Regions from separate parts of the Streptomyces sp. NPDC056061 genome, predicted to be linked through region 1. Evidence: riboswitches for the same ligand, from Rfam matches in the RefSeq annotation. Region 1 holds a riboswitch; each other region holds the start of a gene.
The links. A riboswitch is a leader RNA that binds a small molecule or an ion and turns the genes downstream of it on or off. The one in region 1 is predicted to bind cyclic di-AMP.
Positions count from the first base shown of each region.

Region 2: another riboswitch for cyclic di-AMP. It lies ahead of ACFC79_RS23645 (peptidoglycan DD-metalloendopeptidase family protein); the one in region 1 lies ahead of ACFC79_RS32945 (transglycosylase family protein).
Region 3: another riboswitch for cyclic di-AMP. It lies ahead of ACFC79_RS08030 (M23 family metallopeptidase); the one in region 1 lies ahead of ACFC79_RS32945 (transglycosylase family protein).

Region 1 is NZ_JBHJWQ010000035.1:36,587-44,000, forward strand. Features, by position in the region: gene ACFC79_RS32935 (septum formation initiator family protein) at 1-323, opposite strand, end outside; gene eno (phosphopyruvate hydratase) at 494-1,780, opposite strand; gene ACFC79_RS32945 (transglycosylase family protein) at 2,140-2,898, opposite strand; cyclic di-AMP (ydaO/yuaA leader) riboswitch at 2,902-3,072, opposite strand; gene ACFC79_RS32950 (transglycosylase family protein) at 3,372-4,400, opposite strand; gene ACFC79_RS32955 (cytochrome P450) at 4,516-5,925, opposite strand; gene ACFC79_RS32960 (nucleoside triphosphate pyrophosphohydrolase) at 6,023-6,997, opposite strand; gene ACFC79_RS32965 (hypothetical protein) at 7,176-7,414, opposite strand, start outside.
Region 2 is NZ_JBHJWQ010000017.1:141,598-149,011, forward strand. Features, by position in the region: gene ACFC79_RS23640 (SGNH/GDSL hydrolase family protein) at 1-740, opposite strand, end outside; gene ACFC79_RS23645 (peptidoglycan DD-metalloendopeptidase family protein) at 1,027-1,962, opposite strand; cyclic di-AMP (ydaO/yuaA leader) riboswitch at 1,968-2,126, opposite strand; gene ACFC79_RS23650 (alpha-galactosidase) at 2,430-4,526, opposite strand; gene ACFC79_RS23655 (tyrosine-protein phosphatase) at 4,753-5,562, shown strand; gene ACFC79_RS23660 (DUF6126 family protein) at 5,588-5,755, opposite strand; gene ACFC79_RS23665 (helix-turn-helix domain-containing protein) at 5,791-6,399, opposite strand; gene ACFC79_RS23670 (aspartate aminotransferase family protein) at 6,486-7,414, opposite strand, start outside.
Region 3 is NZ_JBHJWQ010000003.1:435,540-442,953, reverse strand. Features, by position in the region: gene ACFC79_RS08035 (aldo/keto reductase) at 135-1,079, opposite strand; gene ACFC79_RS08030 (M23 family metallopeptidase) at 1,599-2,846, opposite strand; cyclic di-AMP (ydaO/yuaA leader) riboswitch at 2,858-3,010, opposite strand; gene ACFC79_RS08025 (PP2C family protein-serine/threonine phosphatase) at 3,303-4,472, opposite strand; tRNA gene ACFC79_RS08020 (tRNA-Met) at 4,682-4,755, opposite strand; gene ACFC79_RS08015 (SHOCT domain-containing protein) at 5,128-5,535, shown strand; gene ACFC79_RS08010 (hypothetical protein) at 5,622-5,882, opposite strand; gene ACFC79_RS08005 (hypothetical protein) at 5,879-6,088, opposite strand; gene ACFC79_RS08000 (N-6 DNA methylase) at 6,252-6,641, opposite strand; tRNA gene ACFC79_RS07995 (tRNA-Lys) at 7,010-7,082, opposite strand; gene ACFC79_RS07990 (amino acid permease) at 7,163-7,414, opposite strand, start outside.

The DNA.
Region 1 (7,414 bases):
TTGCGGGCCAGCTGCCTGATGTAGGCGTCGTCCTGGAGCCGCGCCTTCTCGTCGCGCAGTTCCTCGGTGCGGACGCGGGCCTCGCGCGCAAGTCGTTCCTGGTCGGCGATCTCGTCCCGCTGCGACACGTACTGCCGCATCGGGTACGCCAGCGCGACCACGAGGGAGCACACGATGAGCGCCAGGAAGGCCGCCCGGCCGGTGAGCCGGGAGCGGCGGTCCTGGCGGCGGTTCTGCGACCGGTAGACACGGGCGGCGGTCTGCTCGCCGAGCAGCCGCAACCGGGTCGCGGTGGAGAACCGGTCCCGGTCCTTCGCGGCCATGTCTCCGCCTCCCCACTACGCACGTCCGTCCCCGCACACGGTACGGGACCGGGTGCGGGGACGGACGGAGGCCGGGGCCTTCGGGCCGTGCGGGCCCGGAGGGCGTCGGCCCTCACGGTGCCGATCGGTGCGCGGACGGCGCGCCGATCGGTCCTGGAACGGCGTGCCGATCAGTCCGCCGGGCGGAACCGGGGGAACGCCGAGCGGCCCGCGTACACCGCGGCGTCGTCGAGGATCTCCTCGATGCGCAGCAGCTGGTTGTACTTGGCGACACGGTCCGAACGGGCCGGGGCGCCGGTCTTGATCTGGCCGCAGTTCACCGCGACGGCGAGGTCGGCGATGGTGACGTCCTCGGTCTCGCCGGAACGGTGCGACATCATGCACTTGAAACCGTTGCGCTGGGCGAGCTCGACGGCGTCCAGGGTCTCGGTCAGCGAGCCGATCTGGTTGACCTTGACGAGCAGGGCGTTGGCGGAGCCCTCCTCGATGCCGCGGGCCAGGCGCTCCGGGTTGGTGACGAACAGGTCGTCGCCGACGATCTGCACCTTGGCGCCGAGCCTGTCGGTGATGATCTTCCAGCCGGCCCAGTCGTCCTCGAACAGCGGGTCCTCGATGGAGACCAGCGGGTACGCGGAGACGAGCTCCTCGTAGTACTCGGTCATCTCGGCGGCCGAGCGGGACTTGCCCTCGAACTCGTACGTGCCGTCCTTGTAGAACTCGGACGCGGCGACGTCGAGCGCGAGCGCGATGTCCTTGCCCGGGACGTAGCCGGCCTCCTTGATGGCCTCGACGATGAGGTCGAGGGCGGCGCGGTTCGACTCCAGGTTCGGCGCGAAGCCGCCCTCGTCGCCGAGGCCGGTCGACAGGCCCTTGGTCTTCAGGACCTTCTTCAGGGTGTGGTAGACCTCGGCACCCCAGCGCAGGGCCTCGGAGAAGGACTCCGCGCCGATCGGGGCAATCATGAACTCCTGGATGTCGACGTTGGAGTCGGCGTGCGACCCACCGTTGAGGATGTTCATCATCGGGACGGGCAGCAGGTGCGCGTTCGGGCCGCCGAGGTAGCGGAACAGCGGCAGGTCCGAAGCCTCGGAGGCGGCGTGGGCGACGGCCAGCGAGACGCCGAGGATGGCGTTGGCGCCGAGCGAGCCCTTGTTCTCGGTGGCGTCCAGGTCGAACATCGCCTGGTCGATCAGCCGCTGCTCGGTGGCGTCGTAGCCGACGAGCTCCGGACCGATCTGCTCGATCACGGCGAGGACGGCCTTCTCGACGCCCTTGCCCTGGTAGCGGTTGGGGTCGCCGTCACGAAGCTCAATGGCCTCGAACGCACCGGTGGAGGCGCCGGACGGCACAGCAGCACGGCCCGTGCTGCCGTCGTCGAGGCCGACCTCGACCTCGACCGTGGGGTTCCCCCGGGAGTCGAGGATTTCTCGGGCTACGACGACGTCGATGGACGGCACGAGGCATCTCCTTCTGGGATATGACGCTGGTTCTGCAGGGTCACGTTGGCCTTGCGACAAGAGCCTAACCGGCCCGGCCCTCTCGACCCCACGACCGCCCGCCCGCTGGGACGAAAAAGGACCCGAGGGCGCACGATCCAGGACAAACGACAAGGGTGTTACGGATCAGTGACGACAAAAGTTGAAGCGACGGGCGCCGCGCACCGGAACGACACGTCGGACGGATGACAAGTCGTGCGGGTGACGCGCCAGACGGGAGCGGCACCCGCCGGGCGGGGCCACCACGCAGAAGCCCCGGCCCGGCGCGGACGGGGAAACGCGCGCCGGGCCGGGGCGGCTCGGGGAGGAGGGAGCCGGGCCTACTTCGTCAGGTGCAGCTGCTGACCCGGGTAGATCAGGTCGGCGTCCTGGACGATGTCCTTGTTCAGCTCGAACAGCCGCTGCCAGCCGCCCTCGACGCCGTGGTCCGCGGCGATCTCGCTGAGGGAGTCGCCGACGGCGACCTTGTACTCGCCGTCACCCTTCTTGACCTTCTTGCCGGTCGGGGTGGTGACGGTCTTCTTCGACTCGGCACGCGGGGCGGCGTGACGCTCCGAGCGGGAGGCGGCCGGGGCCTCGGTGCGCTCGGCCTTCTTCGGCTGGGCCTGCTGCGGCTGCTGACGCTTCGGCGCCGAGGGGGTGCTCTGCTGCTTGGAGGCACCGGACTTGGCGGAGGAACCGGTGTTGACGCCCGGGTCCACACCGTCGTTGCGCAGGTTGCCGGCCCCGGCGCAGCCCCAGGCGTTCGGTCCCTGCATGGCGAGGAGGCGCTCGGCGGTGGCGATCTGCTGGGCCTTGGTGGCCAGGTCGGCACGCGGGGCGTACTGCGTGCCGCCGGCGGCGGCCCAGCTGGACTGCGAGAACTGCAGACCGCCGTAGTAGCCGTTGCCGGTGTTGATGGACCAGTTGCCACCGGACTCGCACTGGGCGACGGCGTCCCAGGTGGCGACGGAAGCGGCGGAGGCGTTGGTCGCACCCATCAGCGGAACGGCGACGGCGGTGCCGGCGACACCGGCGAGCGTGGCGATCCGGACGGCCTTGGACGAACGGCGGTGCTTGCCCTTGCCGGAAAACAGCATGGAACTTCTCCTCACCGACGCCTACGAGGTGAGCTGTCGGGTTCGGGCCAAGTGAGTTGCCCGGTCGCACGTCCTAGCACGCGACTTCACCCCAAGCCGGTCCTGATGCGTCTTTCGACGATCGGGCCGGCGCCTACCTGGGTCCCCCGCTCCTGCCTACGGCGCTTTCGCGTCTGTTCCCTCCGACCGACGGCAGGATTCGGCGTGACGGTCGACGGGGCCCGCGGTGCGAGCGGTTTCGAACGTAAACACACCCAACCTCTACTTTCAAAGATGAACACATCGGACAATATGCCCTTACTTGCATCCGACGAACTGACGTTTCCGCAGGTCGGGGGTGATACGCGAGAGCACCTCGGACGCAACACACCAAAGAACACAAAGAGACCCATGTCTCACTTGAACGGAAGTGGACATAGGTCTCTAAAGCACCCCAGGTTTTGAGGCTCCCTCAGCCGGTCGGCAAGCCGCCCTCAGTCGGCCTTCACATCGAGGTCGAGGCTCTGGCCAGGGAGGATGAGGTCCGGATCGGAGCCGACGACGTCCTTGTTGGACTCGTAGAGCGCGGTCCACCCACCGGGAACCTTCTGTGCATCAGCAATCGCCCAGAGATTGTCACCGGGACGGACGGTGTACGCGTCGTCGGCGACCGGGGCCCCCGCGTCGCGCGCCCCGCCCTCGCCCCGGGAGGCGTGACGGCCCGACTCGCGGTCGTCGCCGCCGGTCGAGCCCCGCCCCTCCTCGGCGGCCGGGGCGCCGCGGTGCTTGCCGCCCGCGCCCGCGCTTCCGGGCACCCGGGACGGCACGGAGGAGCCGGAGGAATCGGAGGGAACGGAGGGATCGGAGGTGCTGGAGGAGCCGGAGGGGCTCGAACCGGATGAACCGGATGAACCGGGCGCATCACCGGCGTCGGCGGAACGGGAGGGGTCGGAGGACGGGGACGCCGACTCGGTGGCCGGGGGCTTCGTGGACGGCTCGGCGTCCCCCTTCGGCTCCTCGGCCTCGCCGGAGGGCGTGGCACCGTCGGCCGGGGACGTCGATGCGTCCCCGGACGCCTGCTCGTTCCCGGTGGCCCCGGTCGGCTCGGCGGAGGGCGTCGTTCCCGGGTCCACCCCGGGCAGCGTCCCGTCCGTCGCGAGGCCGGAGATCACCGCACAGCTCGGCCATGCCTTCGGACCCCGGGCGTCGAGGATCTTCTCGGCCACCGCGATCTGCTGCGCCCGGCTGGCGAGGTCGGCCCGCGGCGCGTACGACTCACCGCCGTACGCCTTCCACGTCTCCGGTGTGAGCTGGAGGCCGCCGTAGGAGCCGTTGCCGAAGTCGGCGCTCCACGTACCACCGCTCTCGCACTCGGCCACCCGGTCCCATGTCGTGGCGTCGGCCGCCTGCGCGGCGCCCGCGCCGAGCAGCGGGATGGCGATGGCGGATCCGGTCACACCCGCGGCGACGACGATGGCGGGTGCCTGACGAGGGCGACGGTGTCGGCCGTTCGCGGAGCCCATGGAATTGCCTTCCGTGTGACGGACAAGGTCTGACGAGCGACTGGTGAGTCGAACGGTGAACCTAGCCGGACCCGAACGCGTGTCACAAGTCGATGCAGCACGGATCACGTCAAAGTCACAGAGCTGACGTGGCGTCAGTTTTGACTGTTCCGGGGCGGGGTGTGAACTCCACGGGCAGGGTGCGCAGTCCGCGCATGATGAGCCCTCCACGCCACCGCATATCGGCGGGTTCCACCGCGAGTCGCAGGTCCGGAAGGCGGGTCAGCAGCGTGGCCAGTGCGGTCCGTCCCTCCAGCCGGGCGAGCGGCGCGCCCAGGCAGTAGTGGATGCCGTGCCCGTATCCGAGGTGCTGATTGTCACGTCGCGCGAGGTCGAGCGTGTCGGGCTCGTCGAAGCGCGCCGGGTCGCGGTCGGCGGCGGCGAGGACGACGAGGACCGGGTCCCCGGTCGCGATGTCCCGGCCGCCGAGCGTCAGCGGCTCGGTGGCGAACCGCCAGGTCGCCAGCTCCACCGGTCCGTCGTACCGCAGCAGCTCCTCGATCCCGGTTTCCAGCAGCCCGCCCTCGCCCGCGTCGAGGGAGTGTTGCAGCCGTGCCCGCTGTACGGGGTTGCGCAGCAGCGCGTACACCCCGTTGCCGATCAGGTTGACCGTCGTCTCGAACCCGGCGAAGAGAAGGATGAAGGCCATGGCCGCCGCCTCGTTCTCGGTGAGGTGCTCGCCGTGGTCGCTCGCCCTGATCAGTCCGGAGATCAGGTCGTCCGCCCCGTCCTCCCGCAGGCCCTCCCGCTTGCGGTGGATCAGTTCGGCGAGGTAGCCGCGCATCTTCTTCACCGACCTGGCGACCCCGCCGCGCGGGCCGCCGCCGTGCCGGATCATCATGCCCGCCCAGTCCCGGAAGTCGTCCTGATCCTCGCGCGGCACCCCCAGCAGGTCGCAGATGGCGTAGATGGGGAGCGGGAACGCGAAGTCGTGGATGAGGTCGGCCCGCCCCTCGGCGGCGAAACGGTCGATGAGCCGGTCCGTCAGTTCCTGTACGCGCGGCGCGAACTCGGCGACCCGGCGCGGGGTGAACGCCTTGGACACGAGTCGGCGCAGCCGGGTGTGGTCGGGCGGGTCGATGTTCAGCAGGTGCGTCATCAGCTCCGCCTTGCGCTCGCCGGGAATGCCGGTCTTCCCCTTGGCGTGTGCCGGTTCGGCGTGGTGGGCCGGGTTCTTGGAGAGCCGGGTGTCGGCGAGTGCCTGCCGGGCGTCCGCGTACCGGGTCACCAGCCATGCCTCGACGCCGCTGGGCAGCGCGGTGCGGTGCACGGGGCTGTGCTCGCGCAGCCAGGCGTAGGCCGGGTACGGGTCGGTGGCGAACTCCCAGGTGAACAGTTCGGGGGCACCGGCGGGGCGGTCGGCGGGGCCGTGCTCGGGACGGTCCGCAGGCCGGTCGGCAGGGCGGTGCTCGGGACGGTCCGCGGGCCGGTCGGCAGGGCGGTGCTCGGGATGGTGCTCGGGATGGTCGGCGGGGCTGTGGTTCACCCCCCGACGTTATCCGCCGCCGTCCGGGGCCCGTCCGCGCGGTGCCGCCCGGTCCCCGGCCAGGGCCCGGGCGGGGCCGCCGGTACTGTTCCGGGTGTCAGCCGACGCCTTCGACGGCGCGGATGGCGTCCCGGTAGGCGCGGCCGGCGGCCCGCAGCGCGGCCTCGGGGTCCACGCCGTCCCGTTCGGCGCGCACGGCGAGGGCGAGGAGTTCGTAGCCGACGCCCTCGCCCGCGGGCAGCGGCACGTCGAGCCCGGCGGTGCGGACCCGGGAGGCGAGTTTCGCCCCGAGCGCCAGTCCGGGCTGGCCGACCGGCACCCCGTCGGTGACCGACGCACGCCGCTTCTCCACGGCCTTCGTCCGCAGCCAGTGCTCGCGCACGTCCTCGGCGGTCTCGGCGGTCTCGTCGCCGAAGACGTGCGGATGGCGGTGGATGAGCTTCTCGACGATGGTCGCGGCCACGTCGTCCACGGAGAACGGCTCCTCCCCGTCCTCGGGGCGGCCCTCCTCGGCGATCCGGGCGTGGAAGACGACCTGGAGGAGCACGTCCCCCAGTTCCTCGCGCAGTTCCTCGCGGTCGCCGTCCTCGATCGCCTCGACGAGTTCGTACGCCTCCTCGACGGCGTACTTGGCGAGGCCCTCGTGGGTCTTCTGCGAGGTCCACGGGCATTCCCGGCGGATCCGGTCCATGACCTGGACCAGGTCGAGGAGCCGGGCGCCGGGCAGGTCGTAGGAGCCGGGCAGCAGTTCCAGGTCCGGCATGTCCACCCGGCCGGAACCGGCGAGCCGGGCGAGCCCGTCCGTCAGCGGCCGGTTCCCCTCGCCGCCGGTGAGGAGGACCACGGTCCGGCCGCCGGCGCAGGCGTCGACGAGTTCCTGCGCGTCGAGCACGGCATGCTCGACGGCGACGCCCGCCTCGCGCAGATAGGGCAGCTGCGGATTGTCCGGCTCGGCGCAGAGCACCCGGTCCGCGGCGTGCAGCGCCTGCCAGGCGGGCCAGGACAACAGCCCGGGCGCCACTCGGTGGCTGGCGGTGAGCAGGACGATACGGCCGACGTCTTCAGCGTTCACCGTTCGAATCTACCTCCGGCCGCCCGGGCCTCGTTCCCATGGACCTCGCACGGCAGCGGCCCGGACTGCGCACATCGGTGCGCCCGGCACCGGTCGTAGCACTGCGCGTACGGCCCTGTGACCGGGCAGGTCCACCCGACGGGTGTTCCACACCGGGCGACCCCTGCCGGTTGCGGCACTATCCGTCCACGGACGCCGGGCCGACCGGCGTCGTCACAGCAACCCGCACCGCGCCGGTGGCCGAGAGAGCGAGCTGCACGACCGCGCCCTCCCGGGGGTGGATCGCGATGACGGCGGGGACGCCCACACCCATCGGTACATGGCGTACGGCCCAGCCCGCGTCCCCGAGGCGAGCCCGAGCGCGGGCCAGCGCCTGAACGGCCCCGGCCTCCGGCATCGGCCGGGTCGACCAGGTGT
Region 2 (7,414 bases), on a different contig from region 1:
ATGTCGTCGCGGCGCACTTCGAGCGTGCCGCGCCGGTCCTGCGGGGGCCACGCCTGGTCCGGGTCGGCCGGCACCTCCAGCCCGAGGACCTGAGCAGCGCGCAGCGCGACCCGGGTGTGTCCTTCGGGGGACAGGTGGAGCCGGTCGTCGTCCCAGGCACGCCGGTCCTGGACGGACCGCAGCGACCACAGGTCGAGAACGGGGCAGTCGTAGCGGTCGGCGATGGCCCGCACATGGGCGGTGTACGTGGCGATCTTGCCGCGCAGGTGGCGCAGCACAGGAACGCCGCGGGTGTCGAAGCCGGTGGTGACCATGACCGTGCCGACCGACCGGGCCAGTTCGGCGACCGCGCGTTCGAAGCGCTCGGCCACGTCGTCCGGGTCGGTGCCGGGCCTGATGATGTCGTTGCCACCCGCGCAGAAGGTCACCAGGTCGGGTGCCAGTTCCTTGGCGCGCGGCACCTGCTCCTCGACGATCTGGTCGAGGAGGCGTCCGCGTACGGCGAGGTTGGCGTACCTGAAGTCCGCGTGCGTGGGGCCTTCGGGGTGCGTCGCCGCGTCGGGTTCCGGGAGCTGGTCCGCGAGGAGTACCGCGAAACGGTCCGCCCAGCCGACGTAGGTCCCGTCCGGGCCGGGGTCTCCGACTCCCTCGGTGAAGCTGTCGCCGATCGCCGCGTACGACCCGATGACGTCCTGTCGGTCGTTGACGTCACGTTGGTTGTTTCTCGAATCGTCTGCCACAAGGGCTTATCCTGCACCGACGAATGTGACCTACGCGACCGTAATAAGGGGTTGACGGGTGGTGAGATAAACCACCCGGTCAGTGCCCGCGACGAGGGAATAGGGCCTGGGGCAATAGAGGGTGGCCTCACGACCGGCGACCCGGGAGGCGCAGTCGCGGGGCATCGAGAGCCCGCCTCCTCTCGCCCCTCGGGTCGTGAGCGGAAGGGGCGGTGCGCCGCCGCGCACCGCCCCTTCGGTCTCGCCCGGGTCGCCCCCGGTCACTTCGGCCGTCCGGCCGCTCGGATCAGACGTAGATGCCGTGCGCCGCGAGGTAGGCGATCGGGTTGATGTCCGAGCCGTACGCCGGGCCGGTGCGGACCTCGAAGTGCAGGTGCGGACCGGTGGCGTTGCCGGTGGAACCGGAGAGACCGATCTGCTGACCGGCGCCCACGGACTGGCCCGCCGAGACCGAGATCGAGGACAGGTGGCCGTACTGGGAGTAGCGGCCGTCCGCGTGCTTGATGACGACCTGGTTGCCGTACGCGCCGCCCCAGCCGGCGGTGACGACGGTGCCGGAGGTGATGGCCTTCACGCCGGTGCCGGTGAAGACGGGGAAGTCGATCCCGGTGTGGCTGCCGCTGGACCAGTTGGAGCCGGACGCGCGGTACCCGGTGGTGTGGTTGCCGGGAACGGGGTGGACGTAACCGGAGGCGCTGCTCCCGGCGGCCGGGGCAGACGTCTTCGCCTCCGTGACCGTCAGGGGCTTGGCGGCCGACGCGGTCTTGGCCGGGGCGGACTTCTCGACGACCGCCGACGGCGCCGTGGGGACCTTCGACGGGAGCGAGGAGCCCGCGCCCGCGCCGGCGGGCGCGGAGGTGCCGGAGACCTCGGCGCCGAGCGTCAGCTTCATGCCCGGGAAGATCAGGCTCGGGTCGTCGCCGACGACCGCGCGGTTGTCCTGGTACAGCTTCTGCCAGCCGCCGTCGACCTTGTGCTCGGCGGCGATCTTCGACAGGTAGTCGCCCGCGACGACGGAATACGTCGTGGCGGCCTGCGCCTGGGCAGCCGGACGGGCCGGGGCGGTGTGCGCGGCGGAGGCCGGGGCCGCTTGTTCGGCGGCGTGGGCGCCGGTGGCACCGAGCAGCGGCAGCGCGATGACGGCGCCGCCGGCGCTCACCGCGGCGACACCGCGGGCGACGGCGCCGGTCCTGATACGACGGTGCTTACCCGAAATGGGCATGACGTGCTTCCTCTCCGGCGCCTGCGAGGTGAGCTGTCGGGTTCGGGCTGGAGATGCCCGGTCGCGCGGTGCGCGACTTCACCCCGAGCCGACCGGATTTCTCCGTTCGGCGGACTACCTGGTTCCCCCGCTCCTGCCACACGATGAGTGGGTGCGATATCCGGTCGGCGGCAGGATTGGGCGGTCCGTCCGGAATGACGGTGACCGTAAGCGAATCGGGACGACGAGAACAAGCCGTCGATTCCGCGACGGATTCCGCGCCGTGAATTCGGCGCGGAATTCCGGTCACCCTCCGTGGATTACGGATCTTGAATTTCCGCACCGCACGGGGAATACGCGACGCGCCCGCCGGCACGTACGGTCACGGATATGATCCCGCTCACGAGCACGAAACCCTCGACGGGATCATTCACCACATAAGCCACCAAAATGCCCATTACGGACACCGCGGAGAGGGCGGCGGGAGGTCACGCGCGCCGCAGCCTCAGCACCCGCGCGTCGAGGTCCCCCCGCAGGCCCGTGTGCAGGCCCTGGTGGAGCAGCACCGAACCGTGGTGCACCGCACCCGTGTCCAGGCAGGTGTACGTCGCCGTCGGGTCGAGTCCGCGCAGCCGCAGGGCCGGCGGCCGTTCGCCGTACCGCTGCGCCTCCAGCCACACCAGGACCACGGTCTCCTCGCCGTGGACGTACTGCACCGCGCTCAGACCGCCGCGCGGGGCGCGCAGCCGGTACAGCGCCCCGCGCTGCACGTGCGGCCGGATCTCCTTGTAGAGGTCCACCCAGCTCCGCGCCTCGGCCAGTTCCTCCGCGCTCCACTCGGTGAGGTCCCCGCCCACGCCGAGCACCCCGGCCATCGCGCTCACGAAGCGGAAGCGCAGCGAGCTGACCCGGTCGTTGAGCTGCACGTTCGGGCTGTCGGTGACCCAGGCGGCCATCACCCGGGCCGGATGGATCTGACTGAAGCCCTCCTGGATGACGAGGCGGTCGAGCGGATCGGTGTTGTCCGAGGTCCACACCTGGTCGGTACGGGAGAGAATGCCCAGGTCGACCCGGCCGCCGCCGCCCGAGCAGGATTCGAACGCCACCGAGGGATGCGCGGCCCGCAATCGGTCGATCAACGCGTAGAGGCCGTCGACATGCTCGACCCAGAGTTTCTGCGCATACTCCTCACCGGGCCAGCCGGCGTCCGTGAAACTGCGGTTGAAGTCCCATTTCACATAGTCGATCGGAGCACTGGTCAGCAGGGCGTCCAGTTGTTCCCACAGATACTCGCGCACATCGTTCCGGGCGAGATTGAGAACCAGTTGATGACGGAACTCGGTCCGCGTACGCCCCGGGAAATGCTGAACCCAGTCGGGATGCGCGCGATAAAGATCGCTGTCGGGGTTGACCATTTCCGGTTCGACCCAGATGCCGAACTGCATACCGAGGCCGTGCACTTCGTCGGCGAGCGGTTTCAACCCGGCGGGGAAGCGGTCCGGATTCGGCGTCCAGTCCCCGAGACCGGCCCGGTCGTCGGTGCGCCGCCCGAACCAGGCGTCGTCCACGACGAACAGTTCGACTCCCATGGCGGCCGCGCGCTCGGCCAGGGCGCGTTGCTGGTCCTGCGAGATGTCGAATCCGGTCGCCTCCCAGGAGTTGTAGAGCACCGGTCGCAACCGCTCCGCGTCCGGGACGACGTGGGCCAGTTGCCAGGCGTGCCAGGCGCGACTCGCCCCGCCGAAGCCCGCCCCGCTCCACAGGCCGGCGAAGACGGGGGTGGTGTACGACTCCCCCGGCGCGAGCCGCAGCAGTCCCGCGTCGTCGTGGCCGGCTCCTCCGGTGATCTGCACGATCCCGTCGGGGAGTTGCTGTACGGAGATCCGCCACGATCCGGACCAGCCGAGCGCGCAGCCGTAGACCTCGCCGTGCTCCTCGGTGGCCGTGCCGTCCGCGTCCAGGGCCACCCAGGGCAGGTGCTGGTGCCCGGTGTGGCCGCGCCTGCTGGAGATGACGCTCTCGCCGTAGGTCAGCTCCGTCCGGGCGATCTGTGTCTCCGCCGCCCATCGGCCGTGCAGCCGGCTCATCCGCCAGCCGTCCCGGGCGGGCAGCGTCCAGGCGGCGGCGTCGGCGCGCAGCAGTTCCAGCGGCGGTCCGTCCGGCCCGGTGTGGGCGACGGTGGCCCAGCGCTCGATCACGTCGGAGTCGTCCCGCATCCGGTAGTGCAGGTCGAGGGCGAGCCGGTGCACCGGGTCGGTGAAACCGATCCGCAGCTCGTCACCGTCCACCGCGGCACCGGCGAGGACCCACTCGGTGCCGCGGACCTCCTCGGTGCGTACCGACAGAGCCGGGCGCACGAACCGGGGGCCGCCCTCGACGGGATACTCCTCGCGGCCGTCGAGCGCGGACTCGAACCCCCTGGGCGGCGGCTGAGGCGCGGCGGCCAGGGCTTCGGCCGCCGCGAGGGAGATCTGCGGCCCCCAGTGCAGATGGACGAGTTCGTCCCGCTCCGTGAGCTGTAGTGCGTAGCTGCTGCTCGCCCCGGTGAGCAGCCAGGTCCGGCCGGTGTCGCCCGTCTCGATCATCGCATCCCCACATTCCAACAGTTCCGCACATCATCGACCATCGCCGTCGGCGGGGCAACGGTTGCGGCGAGTGATCCACCGACGGACTCACGGCCGCGGCACGGGAATTGGCCGGGGTCTCGACAGGGAATGGGACGAGATGATTGCCTGAGGAACCGATGTCGTATCGTCGCGGGGGTGGCCTTGTCGGCGACTCGCGTCGACGCCAGACACCCCAGGAGTCACCGTGCCGCAGCAGCCGCAGATCCCGTCGACGGAACCCGAACTGGCGGGCGTCCGCAATTTCCGCGACGTGGGCGGACTGCCCACCGCGGACGGACGGCGGGTGCGGTACGGCAGGCTCTTCCGCAGCGGGCACCTCGCGCACGCCACGGCCGAGGACACCGCCTTCCTCGGCGGTCTCGGGCTGCACACGATCTTCGACTTCCGCAATGCGGCCGACCGCCGACTCGACGGTCTCGACGTGGAGCTGCCGGGCGTTCGCAACCTGAGCATTCCGCTCTCCGACCCGGCCGACGGCGCCGAGTTCTGGCGGATGGTGCGCGACGGCGACCTCGACCAGTTGCGCTCGCTCCTCGCCGACGGCAAGGGGGTGAACCGGATGATCGCCTCGTACCGTTCGATCGTCCTGGAGCGCACCGCCGAGCACAGCAGGGTGCTGCACGCCCTTGCCGAGGACAGCGTCCCGGCGCTGATGCACTGCGCCGCGGGCAAGGACCGGGCCGGGCTGTCGATCGCCGTGTCCCTGCTCGCGGTCGGCGTCGAGCGCGAAGCCATCGAGGCCGACTACCTGAAGTCCAACGACGCGCACCGCCGGTACCGGATCCGTCGCAACGACACCTCGGCGGACGGCATGTCCGCCGAGGTGCTGGAACTGCTCAATCCGCTCTTCGGCGCCCACGCGGACTACCTCTCCGCCGCCTTCACCACCATGGAGGAGACCTGGGGCAGTACGGAGCGCTATCTGTCCGAGGGCCTGGGTCTCACCGCCGGGACCCGTGAGCGGCTGCGCGACCGGCTGCTCGACACGGTCTGACGTCAGCCGTCCGCGGCGACGGCGGTCAGCCCTTGCCGGCCACCGCGAACAGCAGGTAGAGGAAGGCCGCGAAGACATGTCCGGCGATGAGATACGCGAACAGCCGGATCACCACGCCGCGCGGGAACTTCCGCTCCTGGGCCTCGTACTTCTTGGTCGACCCGAGCGGGTCGAAGTTTTCCGAATCGGACATGACAGTCCTCTCTGGTGACCGGCCGCGAGCCGGTCTCAGTGACGGTGGATGCCGCCGCCGAGGCACAGCTCGGCGGCGGGGCTCTGCAGCAGGGTGTGGACGAAGAGGAGTTCGGCGCCGTCACGGTCGACGGCGGAGATCCGGTGCGGGGTGAGCGAGTCGAAGTGCGCGCTGTCGCCCGGGGCGAGATCGTGCAGGGTGTCCCCGAGCGTGACCCGCAAGTGGCCTGCGAGCACGTACAGCCACTCCTCGCCGGGGTGCACCCGCACCAGGTCGCTCTGCGCGCCGTACAGCACCCGGACGCGCAGTGCCTGCATCGCCCGGCCGGAGCCACCGGTCCGTTGGTACAGCCAGCCATCGGCCTCGGCGCCCTCGAACGCTCCGCCGCGGATGATCGCCTCCCGTTCGGGGGGTGTCTCGCCGAGCAGCTCGGAGACCGTCGTACCGTAGATCCTGGCAAGACCGAGCAGCATCGGCAGCGAGGGCTGCCGACGGCCCGTTTCGAGCCGGGAGAGATGGGCGGGCGACAGCCCGGCCCGCTGGGCGGCGGCCTCCAGGGTGAGACCGCGGCCCCGACGCAGGTCGCGCAGCCTCGGCGCGACCTCGGGCAGCTCGTCGGCCACCGCTCCGTCTGGAGTGTTCATGACTCCATTGAGCCAAAATCTTTCCTCACAGGCAAATCCCTTGCCTGTGAGGCAAAAGATCTCGTCCGCGCCACCCCGCCGTGCGGTCAGCGGTGGGCGACTGCCTGTTTCACCAAGGTCCGCCCGAAGTCCCACATCAGCCCGCCGCCGCTGTGGGCGTCGTCCATCACCGCGGTGAACGCCGTGACGAACCGGTCGACCTCCGGCTCCCCGATCACCAGGGGCGGAATCAGCTTGATCACTTCCAGGTGGTCGCCCGAGACCTGGGTGAGGATGCGGTGCTCGCGGAGCAGGGGCACCACCACCATCTGCGCGAAGAGGCCCTTGCGGGCCGCCTGCAGCATCGCCCAGCGGCTGCGCAGCCTCCACGACGACGGCCTGCCGAACTCGATGCCGATCATCAGCCCACGCCCGCGCACCTCGTGCAACAGCTCGTACCGGTCGACCAGCGCGGCGAGCCGTTCACGCAGCAGATCACCGGTACGGCGGGCGCCCGCGACGATCTCCTCGTCCTCCATCACCGCGAGGACCGCGAGCCCCGCCGCCATCGCCTGGGCGTTGGAACCGAAGCTCGCGGAGTGGACCAGGACCCGGTCCATCGAGGAGTAGACCTTCTTGAAGATCCAGTCCCTGCCGAGCGTCGCCCCGACCGGCACGTAGCCGCCGGAGAGGGCCTTCGCGACGCAGACCAGGTCGGGCTCGACGCCCTCCTCGTGCTGGTACGCGTAGAAGTCCCCGGTCCGGCCGAGGCCGGTCTGCACCTCGTCGGCGATCAGCAGCGCCCCGTGCCGGTGCAGCAGCCCCTGCGCGTCCCGCAGGTAGCCGGGCGGCGCGGCATGGACGCCCTTGCCCTGGATCGGCTCGACGACCAACGCGGCGACGTCGCCGCGCCGCAGCTCCCGCGCCAGCGCGTCGAGGTCGCCGAGCGCGACGGCGGTGTCCGGCAGCAGCGGGGCGAAGCCGTCCCGGAATCCGCTCTCGCCGTTGACCGAGAGCGAGCCGGTCGTCAGCCCGT
Region 3 (7,414 bases), on a different contig from region 1:
GTCGGCCCGCAGACGACCGATCACAGACCGCAGACGGCCGACCGCGGGGGGCGGGAACGGAACGGTCACCGCGAGCAGGAAACGGCGCGGCCGGCAGGAGCAGGAAACGGCGCGGTCGGCGCAGTGGGCCGGTGTCAGGCGGATGCCTCGGTGAGGTCGGCCAGTTCCTGCTCGGTCAGCCGCAGATCGGCGACGGCCAGCAGGGCGGGCAACTGCTCCACCGTGCGAGCGGAGGCGATCGGTGCGACGACGGTGGGCCGGGCCGCCAGCCAGGCCAGGGCGACGGTCGCGATCTCCGCGTCATGGGCCCGGGCGACCCGGTCCAGTGCGTCCAGGACCTTCGGGCCGCGCTCCGACTCCAGGTACGGCGCCGCGCGCTGCGCACGCGCGCTGTCCACCTGGGTTCCCGGGCGGTACTTGCCGGTGAGGAATCCGGCGGCCAGGGCGAAGTACGGGACGGCGGCCAGACCGGCGCGGGCGGCCGTGTCCTGGAGCGCTCCCTCGTACGTGTCGCGGGAGACCAGGTTGTAGTGCGGCTGGAGGGCGACGTAACGGGCCAGCCCCTCGCGGTCCGAGAAGTCCAGAGATGCCTGGAGCCGCTCCGGGCTGATGTTGGAGGCGGCGATCTCCCGCACCTTGCCCGCCTTCACCAGCCCGTCGAGGGTGGTGATGATCTCCTCGACCGGAACGGTCTCGTCGTCGAAGTGGGTGTAGTAGAGGTCGATGCGGTCCGTGCCGAGCCTGCGCAGCGACTCGTCGGCCCCCGCCTTGATGGTCGCTGCCGAGAGCCCCTTGTACGACGGGTGGGAACCGACCTTGGTGGCGACGATGATGTCGGACCGGTTGGACCGTGTCGCGAGCCACTTGCCGATGACGGTTTCCGACTCGCCGCCCTCGTTGCCCGGTACCCAGGCCGAGTAGGCGTCGGCGGTGTCGATGAAGTTGCCGCCCGCTGCCGCGTAGGCGTCCAGCACGGCGAACGACTGGGCCTCGTCGGCCGTCCATCCGAAGACATTGCCACCGAGCGCGAGCGGGAAGACCTGAAGGTCGGAAGAGCCCAACTTACGGAGAGAAGTCATGTGCGGACCAACGAATTCCGTCCGTGGCGGTATTCCGGACGTCGGCTGTTCGGCCGTCACCTGTTCGCCCATTTCCGTCCGACGTGACCCTCGATCACCTGCCTCGGCACCCACCGTCGTTCGGAGCGGCACGCTCAGGCGGCGGCCCCGGACCCGAAGGGCCCTGAGCCGCGAGCCGGGGACAGCGAGCCGGATCGGCGGACCGCGGTCGGCGAGCAGCGGCCGACGCACCCTGGCGGCGGATCCTGGCCAACGGACCGGGGTCGGCGAGCCGTGGGCCGGAGAACGGGCCGGCAGCCCGGACGTCGGGGGGTGAGCGTCAGGGCTGCCGGGGTCTCATCGTCGGCGCAGCGGCGCACCGGCGCGGCCCGCGCGAGGAGCGCGAAGACCGCTGGAGCCTCGGTGCCGCGAAGACCGCTGGGGCCTCAGTGCCACGAAGACCGCTGGGGCCTCAGTGCGGCGAATATCTCGGGCCAGGAGGCGGTCAAAGGGTGGTCGCGCGGACGGTCGAAGGGCGGCTCAGGGGTTGAGGCCCTTGCTCTGGAACCAGGACATCGGGTCGACGCCCGTGCCGCCGGGGGTGTGGACCTCCAGGTGGAGGTGAGCTCCCGTCACGTTTCCGGTCGCACCGACCCGGCCGATGGTCTCACCGGTGGCGACCTTCTGGCCGACACCGACACCGATCGAGGACTGGTGGCAGAACCACAGCTCCGTACCGTCCTCCAGCTCCAGCACCGTGCGGTAGCCGTACGCACCGGCCCAGCCCGCCGACTTGATGGTGCCGCCGTGCACGGCCTTGATCGGCGTGCCCGTCTGCGCCGCGAAGTCGAGGCCGGTGTGGTGGCCCGAGGACCACATCGGGCCGGCCTGCCCGTACGTCGAGGTGATGGTGTAGGAGCTGACCGGGATGGCGTAACTGGCGGCGAGCTTGGCGAGGCGCAGGGCCTCGGCCTTCTTCTTGGCCTCCTCCTCCGCCTTCTTCTTCTCGGCGGCGGCCTTGGCCTCGGCGGCGTCCTGCTTCTTCTTGGCCTCCGCGGCGGCCTTCTCGGCGGCGGCCTTCTCCTGCGCCGCCCTGGCCTCGGCGTCGGCGGCGTCCTGCTGCTGCTCGGCCTGCTGGAGGATACGGGCGCGAAGCGCCTCGCCCGCGTCCGTCGTGCCCTGCTCGGCCTCGGCGGAGGTGATGCCCGCCGTGGTCAGGGGCGAATCGGCGGTGGTGTCCCGGGCCTTGTCGTCCTTGGATTCACCCGAGAAGAGGGCGCCCACACCGGGAAGGGACTTGGCATCGGGCAGGTTGTCCGAGATGGAGTCGGGAAGCGAGATGGAGACCGGCGGCTTGCTCTGCGCGGTGGCCATGCCGCCCGCGCCGACGGCCGCGATGACGCCGACACCGAGCACCGTGGAGCTGCGGGCGAGTCCGTTGCGCTGCTTGGCGACGCGGTGCTTGCCGCGTACGGGGCGAACGGATTCCTCGGTGGGGTTCCACTCGTCCCGGGCGCGCTCGGGGCCGCGGTCGAGGTCGGCGTGGAACTCACTGCCGGAGCGTCCTGCGGCGAATGCCTCGCCCCCTTCGCCGTCGTTGCCCATGCCGGCATCGGGGCCGAACGCCGTTCCCATCCCGATGGTTCCGTACTCGGTGCCGTAGCCGGAGTCGGGGGCGTAACCGGACCCGTAACCCTGGCCGGAGCCGTAACCCGGGGCGAAATCGGTGGCGTTACCGGGTCCGAATGCTGAGTCGAGCCGGGTGGGGGCAGGCTTGTTGGACGCCACGGGGGCGCACTCCTTTCCTTCCTTCTCGCCTACCGGGTTAGCTGACGGGTTCGGAGCAGGAAGGTCTCCTACGAACTTCTCCGCCTCTCACAAGGCGCAGATGTCCGATTCACCCCAAGGTGGTGGTTCCCCGGTTCCCTTTCGGAATTCGGCGCTCGCGCACGGTGCCGCCACTGACGACGGCTGGGACGACCGCGCTGCGTTATCGAACGTTAATAGACACCCGGGCCCGATTCCAAGCCGTTCCCACTGATCGTTCACGTCTTCGGCCTGGACTTTACAGGACACAAAGGGACGGAACAGAACGAGTTGATCGCCCCTCAGTCACACCCCAGAAACTGATGTTGTGTCAAATGTTATGCGGAGAGGCGTCTTTCCATTACGCACCGTGGCACCCCCGAAGCCCCGGGACTCCGAATCCCCGAAACCTCGAAGCCCCGAATCCCCAACCGTCCGTCACGCGGAGTCCGGCCCCACGATCCGAACGGTCCTGCGGCGGTCCGGCTGCCCCTCCGCAGGGCGCACGACCGCGAGCAGCGCCATGTCGTCGGTCGACTCGCCCCCCGTGTGCAGGCGCACGTCATCGGAGAGCGCGGACAGCAGTTCCTCGGGACCAGGGAAGATCCGCCCGCGCAACCGGGCCGCCGGATCGTAGAAGACCCCCTCGGCGTTCCGCGCCTCGGAGAGACCGTCCGTGTAGAGGAGGAGGGTCGTCCCCGGCGGCAGATCCCATTCGTCCGCCCGGTCGGGCCATGCGCCCAGGTCCATGCCGAGCGGCAGCGCGGGCACCGACGGCACCAGAACGTCCAGCCCCCCGTCGGGATGCAGCAGGATCGGTTCCGGGTGCCCCCGGTTCACGATCCGGACCCGGGACGCCCCCGACGGGATCTCGGCAAGAACCGCGGTGGTGAAACCCTCGACGGCGTCGAGCCCCCTCCGCATCTCCCCCTCCCGCGCCAGCGCCCGCTCCAGCCGCCGCGCCACGCTCTCCAGCGAACGCTCCTGCTCGGCCGCCTCCCGGAACGCCCCGATGACCACCGCCACCGTCTCCACGGCGTCGAGGCCCTTCCCCCGCACGTCCCCGACCACCAACCGCACCCCGTACGGGGTGTCCATCACGGCGAACAGGTCGCCGCCGACGAACTCGTCCGCCTGGGCCGCCTCGTACCGGGCCGCCACATGCAGCCCGCCGATCCGGTCGGACGGCTTCGGCAGCACGGCTTGCATCGCCCTCTCCGCGATGACCCGCGCGGACGCCAATTGTTCGTTGCTCCGCCGCACGACCCCGTTGATCACCACCGCCAGGACCGAGACGGTGGCCAGCGTGAGCAGTTCGATCAGCGGCACGATCTCGGGCAACGTGTTGCTGGACAGCCGCAGCGCGATGACGGCCAGCATCGAGGCGACGCCGATGCGGACGGTGCTGGCCAGCGAGAAGAACGGAGCGGCGATGAGCGGCGCCGCGACGAACAGCGGGATGGCGGTGAAGGTCGGCGGCGTCAGAAGGTCGAACACCAGTCCGCCGATGATCATCAGCATCGGCAGCATGCGCACGAACTGCCGGGTACCGGCACCCCCGGCCCCTTCTCCGGCAGGTCTGCCGCGCAGCTTCAGCCGCTTCCACACCTGTGGTCTCCTGCCCGGTACGCACGGCTGCGGACGGTACCGCGCCCCACCCCCAGACTCGCCGGAGCGGAGCCGTGCGGCGAATCCTCGTCACCCAATGGGGGTACCCGCATGACGCAGCTCACACCTCACCCCCGGCGCATCCGGCATCGCACGCGGGAACGACCTGGGCCCGGCACGCTGTATGCGTGCCGGGCCCAGGTTTTCAGTAGCGGGGACAGGATTTGAACCTGCGACCTCTGGGTTATGAGCCCAGCGAGCTACCGAGCTGCTCCACCCCGCGTCGGTGAACACAACTCTACGGCATGTTCGAGGCACTCATGACCACTCGGCGTCCGGGCCGTGTACGCGGCATGGCACGGGCACGGAACGAAGGCGCACACGAAACGGCGTCGCCGACGTACCGAAGCCCTGAACAAGCCCTGAACAAGCCCTGGACGAAGCCCTGAACAAGCCCTGGACCGAGACACCCGAGGCCCGGAAGCCCCGAAGCCGCAGGGCCCTCCCCGATCCGCCTCACCCCGGCCCGCCCGGCCCGAAGAGCGGTCGCGCACCCCTTCGCTCGACGACGAGCGAGCATAAATATGAGGTGATATGACTGTTTTCATCAGGTGGCTGGCCGACGCGACGACATCGCGGTGACCGGGGAGCGAACGTGAACAACTACCCCTTGCTCAACCTCTTCTGGACGATGCTCTGGTTCTTCCTCTGGATCGTGTGGCTGTTCCTGCTCTTCAAGGTCATCACAGACATCTTCCGCAGTGACGACCTCGGCGGCTGGGGCAAGGGCGGCTGGTTGATCGTGACGCTGCTGCTGCCCTATCTCGGCGTCCTGCTGTACGTGATCGTGCGCGGCGCATCCATGGGCAAACGTTCCGCCCAGGAGGCGCAGGAGCGCGAGGCCGCCTTCAAGGCGTACGTACGGAACGCCGCCGGCACGGCGTCCCCCGAACCGAAGCGGGGCAGCCACGTGGACGACCTGACCAAGCTCGCGGAGCTGAAGGACCGTGGCGCCCTCACCGAGGAGGAGTACCAGCGGGCGAAGACGAAGCTCCTGGTCTGAGAGCCGCCCGTGTCCCAGCCCGTCGGACCTCTCGCGCCCGCCGAAACCTCCCCCGCCCGGGTCGGCCGACCCGGGCGGACACATCCTCAGCTGCGTCGGCGCAGCTGCTGGACCGCGGGGACGACTGCCAGGCAGAGCAGTGCGGTCCCCCCGAACGCCGTCCCCGCCGAGAGGAGGCACCCGGTCGCCGGAGTGCCGTCGAGGGCCTTGAGAAATCCGACGCACGCTCCGACAAGTGCCGAGAACAGCACCATGACGAGCAGCCAGGGGATCCAGGCGCTGTTGACGGGCTCGGCGGAGGGGGGCGGTGCGGGCGCCGGACCGGACGGCGCGGTCGGCGCGTTCACAGCAGTCCTCCGTTCTCGAACGAGTGACGGAACGAGGCGCCGGGGGCGGGCCCCGCGGACGAGCCCAGCAGCATGTCGGCAAGGGCCGTGCGGGTGTGCCGCAACGACGCCGCGACGTCCCGATGCGCCCTGTCCAACTCGTCGAGGCTCGTGAGCGCCGTGACGACCGCCCGATGCTCCGCCGGATCCGGCAGCGGAATCTGCAAAGCCCCGAGGATTCGGACCGGAGGGACGGGGCAGCGGTGGCGGCGGCACGGTCCCGCATCCACTCGACCGTCTCGTCCAGGCACAAGTAGTGGAACAGATACTCCGGCAGCGCCCGACCCCGTTGCTCCTCACGTACCCGCAGCCGTATGACGTTGGGGCTCATCAGCCAGCCGACCTGCTCCTCACGCACCAGCGCGATTCGGCGTCCCGGGGACCGAGAACCCGCCGCGCGCCATTCTTCGCCCCCATGTGCCGCGCGTCGAGGAACAGGGTGCTGTCGCACGGGTCGCCGGGATGACGCAGCATCCACACGGACACCGGTACGGCGGTACCGGTGAACAAGTGGGCCGGCAGGGCCACGACACAGTCGACGACGCCTCTCTCCACCAGGTTCCGGCGAATGACCTGCTCGGCCGCGTGGCCCGAATTGCCCGCCTTGTTGGGCATGATGATCCCGGCCCGACCTCCCTCGCCCAGCCTTGCCGGGCAGTGCTGGACGTAGGCGAAGTTGTCGTTGTCGACGGGCGGCGCGCCGTACGCCCAAGTGCGCACTCGCAGTGCGCACTTCCTCATCGGGCCCAGAACGGCCCCTTCGGCCCGTGCCGAACCCTCACTCTGCCGTATCGCATCGAAGCAACGGCGGGACCACCCCACCCTCCCCCACCGAAGAGGGTTGTCGGACGCGGCTCCCCCTGACACGGTGGTCCGTCGTCGGCACCGCCTCCGATCACCGGGGTCCACGCACCCGGCCGGACACACGAGCCACAGCCCCACCCCACCCCGTCCTGCCCGCCCCGCCCCGCCTCGCCCGTTTGTCCACCCGGACGCACACACCCCCACGTCCGCCCGTCCGTCCGTCCGTCCGTCCGGGCAAGGAAACAGCCCCTCCCGGAGATCCCAGGAGGGGCTGTTCTCGCACGTAGGCCGTGTGGGACTCGAACCCACAACCAACGGATTAAAAGTCCGCTGCTCTGCCAATTGAGCTAACGGCCCTCGGCGAATCACCCCTGAGCATAGCCCGCCGCGGCCCGGCCGCCGATCGGGTATCGGCCACCGGGCCCGTCGCGGCGGAATCACGGGGTGCGGACGGGGGCCGCGGGAGTGGCCGTGCGCTCGTGATCCGGATTGAGGAACCAGTGCCGGGCGGAGACCAGCCACCACGTCGCGGCGAAGCCGAGGACCACCAGGACCGCGACGGGCGCGTAGTTGAACGTCTCCCAGGTGACCGGCGAGACCTGCGGCAGCATGAACAGCACCGTGATGATCAGGACCCAGACCACGGCGACGACACCGATCGGCCGCGACCAGCGTCCCAGGTGCCAGGG